Regions from separate parts of the Paraliobacillus zengyii genome, predicted to be linked through region 2. Evidence: riboswitches for the same ligand, from Rfam matches in the RefSeq annotation. Region 2 holds a riboswitch; the other holds the start of a gene.
The links. Region 2 has a riboswitch for preQ1 ahead of queC (7-cyano-7-deazaguanine synthase QueC). Riboswitches for the same ligand answer to the same signal wherever they lie in the genome.

Region 1 (3,217 bases), 1.5 Mb from region 2:
CCTCTCGTCTGAAGCAAATGGACGTTGCTACAACGTTTGTGAATGGTTTACGTGTAACAACTACTGAAGTGTTAGATGTGGTTGAGATGGTCTTAAGCGGCTCTGTGAATAAACAAATTGTTCGTAATTTGATACAAGAGGATGCTTTGGCGTTTGGGATGAGTGGTGTCGATGGTAATCTCTTGCACGCTGTAGAAGTAAAACAAGATAAGGGTCTTGGCTACGTTGGTGAAGTTGATCATGTCAATGTTGATTTATTACACAGCGTTATTGCGCAAGGTTATATTCCAGTTGTTTCGCCAATTGCTATTGGAGAAGCGGGACAACGTTATAATATCAATGCAGACACGGCAGCAGCTGCAATAGCACAAGCATTAAAAGCTAAACTATGTTTTATTAGCGATATTCCTGGAATTTATATCGAAGAGAATGATAAGAAAGTTACATTGCACCATACGGATAAGATCCAAATTGAATCGTTAATAGCTACAAATGTCATTCAAGGCGGAATGATTCCTAAAGTGAAAGCGGCATTAGCAGCACTTGCAGAAAATGTGCCAGAAGTTGCTATTGTTAATGGCATGGATGCACAAGCTTTACTTGATTTTATCGATGGCAAAGACGTAGGTACAAGAATTCGATTGGAGGAGATTAGTCATGTCTGAAACAAGTTCTACAACCCAAATGTCAGCAATAATGCCAACATATAATCGTTTTCCAATCACATTAACCAAAGGAAAGGGAAGTTATGTCTGGGATGATAAGGATAAAATATACTTGGATTATACGGCAGGACTTGCTACTTGTAATTTAGGGCATGTCCCAGATGCAGTTAAAGAGGCAGTAGAAAATCAGTTGGGGAATCTATGGCACTGCTCCAATTTATATCAGATACCATCACAAGAAGCGCTAGCAAGAAAATTAGTGGAAAATAGTTCTGGTGATCAAGTTTTCTTTTGCAATAGTGGAGCGGAAGCAAACGAAGCAGCGATAAAAATTGCTAGACGTTATGCACAAAAAGTAAAGCAAAACAAAGCCTTTGAGGTTGTTACATTTAATCAATCCTTTCATGGCCGTACATTAGCGACACTATCCGCAACTGGACAAGAAAAAATTCAGGAAGGCTTTCAACCATTGATGCCAGGTTTTCGTTATTTGCCTTATAATGATATGGCTGCATTAGAAGACCTAATCCATCCTGAGACATGTGCAGTTATGCTAGAACTAATTCAAGGCGAGGGTGGCGTTATCCCCGCTGATCAAGCTTGGGTTGATAAAATCGTTCAATTATGTAAAGAAAATGATGTTCTTATTATGATTGATGAAATTCAAACAGGCATGGGACGTACGGGAACACTGTTTGCCTATCAACAATATGGGTTTGAACCAGATGTAATTAGTGTCGCAAAAGGATTAGGATCTGGATTTCCGATTGGTGCTTTAATTGCGAAAGGACATGTGGCAAAAGCATTTGAAGCAGGCTCCCATGGTAGTACATTTGGTGGGAATCCACTAGCAACTACAGCTGGTTTAGCAACGATAACAGAATTATCAGGTACGAGTTTACTTGAGAAATCTAATGTGCAAATTGAATATCTTTGGTTGAAATTAGAAGAATTAAGCGCCAAGTATGATAATATAAGCAATATAAGAGGAAAAGGATTTTTAATTGGAATTGAAGTTACTGGAAAAGCAATTGATTATGTTACGAAGGCTCGTGAAGAGCATCAATTACTTATTGTCATAGCTGGAGAAAGGGTTATTCGAATCCTTCCACCAATCACTACAAACAAAGAAGAAATAGATCAAGCAATTGTTATTCTAGATAAATTATTTGAAGAAATGGCTTAGTATCTATATGAAAGTCAAAACGTTGACATCTTGCTCCACGCTCTATATAATAGTCCGAGTAAATGGATACGATTCCGTTCTATAATGGGAGAGGTTCTTAGCAACAAACCCTCTATAAAAAACTAAGGACATATGACTACAAAAGCCATATCCTTATCGGGATGGGCTTTTTTTAATGTATATGTAAAAAGGGAGGTTAGCCAGATGGCTGGAAGAAGAGATGAAGACTTACAAGATCTTTCGTTATTAGGGAATCAAGAGACGAAATATGCATTTGACTATACACCTGATGTATTAGAAACATTTGATAATAAACATCCAAATCGTGACTACTTTGTTAAATTCAATTGTCCTGAATTTACAACGTTGTGTCCAAAAACGCATCAACCTGATTTTGGTGTCGTATATATTAGTTATATTCCAGGTGAGAAAATGGTTGAAAGTAAATCATTGAAATTATATTTATTTAGTTTTCGTAACCATGGTGATTTTCATGAAGACAGTATGAACATTATTATGAATGACTTGATAGATTTAATGGATCCGAGATATATAGAAGTATGGGGTAAATTTACCCCAAGAGGTGGTATCTCGATTGATCCATATTGTAATTATGGCAAAAAAGGGACAAAGTTTGAAGAAATAGCAGATCACCGTTTAATGAATCACGATATGTATCCAGAAAAAGTTGATAATCGCTAATGAGGGTTAGCTAAGAATCTCCTTAAATAAGTTAGGAGAGAAGATATGTTTGTCTATTTGAATGCATTATTTGTTGGACTATTAATTTTATCAAATATTATTTCTGTTAAATTATTTAGCATTGGTGAGTTTATCTTACCTGCAGCTGCAATTGTATACGTTGTTACTTATCTTATCACCGATGTTATTGGTGAAGTTTATGGAAAAGAAGCGGCGATGAAAACAGTACGAGCAGGTTTTTTTACACAGGTCGTGGCACTGGTTTTCGTGTTTATAGCAATACACTTACCAGCTGCGTCTGCCTTTGGAATGCAAGCTGAATTTGAAGCAATATTAGGCGGAAGTTTTCGCGTTATGATTGCCAGTCTATTAGGGTATGTCGTTAGTCAACATATCGATGTGTCTATTTTTCATCGTCTAAAAAAACAACATGGTGAGAAAAAATTATGGTTACGTAATAACTTATCAACCATTTCAAGTCAATTGTTAGATACCATTATTTTTATCGTTGTTGCATTTATAGGAACAGTACCCACCACTGTTCTAATTGGGATGATTTTCACACAATATTTCTTTAAATTTATAGTAGCAATTGCTGATACACCTATCGCATATTTACTAGTTCGTTTAGCGAAGAAGGAGCAAGCAAAACAAGTACCATCAT
Region 2 (3,217 bases):
AATTTGTTTTGGAGATAGTCTTACACGTGGGGTCTCTGTAGCAAAGGGTAGATTGCGTATTTTAAAAGAGAACTATCCTGCTTTTTTACAGCAATTATTTTATGAAAATGAGGGAGAAACTGTTAACGTTATAAACAAAGGTGTTTTTAATGCTAATTCTGACTCTTTACTTTCCAGATTAAATAAAGATGTAATAGACCAACATCCTGATTATGCTATAATTGAAATTGGTGGCAATGATTGCAATTTTAATTGGCAAGAGGTTGTGAAAAGCCCACGTTTTGAACATGCTCCTATTGTTCCAATTGACCGTTATTTAGAAAACATTCGAACAATCGTTACAAAAGTCCAAGAAAGTGGTATAACTCCAATTATTTCCACATTGCCACCTTTAGATCCGGTACGTTATTATAAAAATGTTTCTGATAAATATAGTGATGTAGTTGGACATCTGATTAGTTCTATGGGTGGTATCGAACATTGGCATGGTATATATAACCGCAATTTAAATAAGTTGGCAGATGAGTTAGGTGTTTTAAAAATTGATGTTAGAAGCGCAATAAAAAAAGCAGGAGACCTTGCCGAATTAATCAGTGATGACGGTATACATCTAACTGCAAAAGGGTATAAAGTTTTTAGTCAAGATGTATATAAAAACATAATGAATTTTGTCAAATAAAATAAAATTTAAGCAAAGATAACTATATGTAGTAGTATGTGGCGTGCACATTAGTACACGCCACAAATATCTATTTGTTAGCTATTAATAAATAGCTGCACCTACAATAATTAGGAGAATAAACAATACAACAATTAATGAAAAACCGCCACCATATCCTGCACCTGTACCTACACCATATCCAGCACCGGCACCATATCCGACTGGAGCACCATAACCGCCATAACCTAAACTCATATATTTTTCCTCCTTCTTAATTCGTTAGTCATTCCTTCTTCTTTCTTAATAACCGAAACCGCCACCATAAGAAGCTCCTATGATTATTAACAATATAAACAATACGATGAGTAATGCAAAACCTCCACCAAATCCTGCTGTTGGTGCAGCTGCTACTGGTTCACCCATTAGTAAATCCCTCCTTTTCTTAATGGCTCTAAGAGTATACTATGTCATGGTTAACATAATGTTATGGACAAATGCCTGGTTATTCTAAAAAGGTGGGTAAAAGTCATTAAACATACTTTTTAGTTTTTTTATGGTATACTTTAGAAGAAAATAATTAACAATTCTGCAATGATGCAGGAGAGGTTCTAGCTACACCCTCTATAAAAAACTAAGGATGGACGTTACCTTCCTTAAGGTACCGTTTTTTTATTTTGTTATGGGTGTGTGGAATTCTCTTTGTTACTTGAAAGGAGAATTTTTTTATGAAAAAAAATAGTAAAGCAATTGTTGTATTCAGTGGAGGGCAAGATAGCACCACGTGTTTGTTCTGGGCGCTTCAAAATTATGAGCATGTTGAAGCTGTCACATTCGATTATAATCAAAGGCACAATGATGAAATAGAAGTAGCAAAAGAAATTGCTACAGAATTAAACGTTAAACATCATGTTTTAGATATGTCATTGTTAAACCAATTAGCACCTAGTGCGTTAACGCGCGATGATATCGAGGTTAAAGAAGGAGATAATGGTGATTTACCTTCGACATTTGTACCAGGAAGAAACTTACTCTTTTTATCTTTTGCGACTATATTAGCCAAACAAATTGATGCAAAACACATTATTACTGGTGTATGTGAGACTGATTTTAGTGGGTATCCAGATTGTCGTGATATATTTATTAAATCATTAAATGTCACCCTTAACTTATCAATGGATGATGGATTTGTTATTCATACACCACTAATGTGGTTAGATAAAGCTGAGACGTGGAAGTTAGCGGATGAATTAAATCGATTTACATATATTCGCGAAAAAACGTTAACCTGTTACCACGGCGTTCGTGGGGATGGCTGTGGAGATTGTCCTTCTTGTAAGTTACGTCAGAACGGACTAGATGCGTACCTTAAAGAACGCGATGAGGTGAACGGTTAATGTATGGTTTTACGATTGTTGAAAACTTGCAGAAAATAAATGAAGATATAAAACGTCACGAACTTAAATATCACACAAAACGGGTGATGGTTAGTAAAGAGTTCACATTTGATGCTGCACATCACCTTCATTGTTATCAAGGAAAGTGTAAAAACTTACATGGACATACGTACAAAGTTATCTTCGGAATAAGTGGTATGGTAGATGAAATTGGCTTAGTTATTGACTTTGGCGATATCAAAGAGATTTGGAAGGAAGAGATTGAAATTCATCTTGACCATCGTTATCTTAATGATACATTACCAAACATGAACACAACGGCAGAGAATATGGTCGTATGGATTTATCAAAAGATGGAAAAAGCACTTGAAACGCATGCAACTCATTTTCGTGTTGAATTTGTTAAACTATATGAAACACCAACAAGTTATGCTGAAGCTAGACGGGAGTGGATGGACGTTGAATAAATTCCCAGTACTTGAAATATTCGGTCCAACCATCCAAGGAGAGGGCATGGTTGTAGGTCGGAAAACGATGTTCGTTCGAACAGCTGGTTGTGATTACAGCTGCTCTTGGTGTGATTCAGCCTTTACCTGGGACGGCAGTGCAAAGGACCAAATCGAAAGACTAACTGCAGATGAAATTATTAAAAAATTAAAAGAAACAGGTGGAGATAAATTTGATCATGTTACAATATCAGGAGGAAATCCTGCACTTTTAGCAAAGCTTGATGAGTTAGTTGACGCCTTACATGAGCAAGATATGGAAGTAGCGCTCGAAACACAAGGAAGTCGTTGGCAGGAATGGTTTCTTAAAGTTAATGACCTCACCATCTCACCAAAACCACCAAGTTCTAAGATGAAGACAGATTGGGAGAAGCTAGACCTTATTATTAAAAACATACAAAGTGCTAATCATTCTCAAAAGACCAGTCTAAAAGTAGTGGTGTTCGATGATGATGATTTACTTTATGCTGAAAATGTTCACGAAAGATATCCTGATATCGCCTTCTTTTTACAAGTAGGTAATGATGAGTTAGCTGAAAATAATGTTTCCAATCTTACCAGTCACTTACTAGATAAATATGAATGGTTGATTGATAAAGTTGTAGCATCTACAAAATTAAATCATGTTCGTGTTCTACCACAAGTTCATGCACTTG

Region 1: it holds a riboswitch for preQ1, as region 2 does, so the genes downstream of both, queF (preQ(1) synthase) here and queC (7-cyano-7-deazaguanine synthase QueC) in region 2, are expected to answer to the same signal.

The regions. Positions count from the first base shown of each region.
Region 1 is NZ_CP029797.1:3,434,492-3,437,708, reverse strand. It holds gene argB (acetylglutamate kinase) at 1-665, shown strand, start outside; gene DM447_RS16880 (acetylornithine transaminase) at 658-1,851, shown strand; PreQ1 riboswitch class I at 1,936-1,983, shown strand; gene queF (preQ(1) synthase) at 2,056-2,553, shown strand; gene DM447_RS16870 (queuosine precursor transporter) at 2,599-3,217, shown strand, end outside.
Region 2 is NZ_CP029797.1:1,954,693-1,957,909, forward strand. It holds gene DM447_RS09845 (SGNH/GDSL hydrolase family protein) at 1-679, shown strand, start outside; partial or broken gene DM447_RS18535 (YjcZ family sporulation protein) at 764-838, opposite strand; gene DM447_RS09855 (YjcZ family sporulation protein) at 962-1,084, opposite strand; PreQ1 riboswitch class I at 1,258-1,302, shown strand; gene queC (7-cyano-7-deazaguanine synthase QueC) at 1,387-2,055, shown strand; gene queD (6-carboxytetrahydropterin synthase QueD) at 2,055-2,522, shown strand; gene queE (7-carboxy-7-deazaguanine synthase QueE) at 2,515-3,217, shown strand, end outside.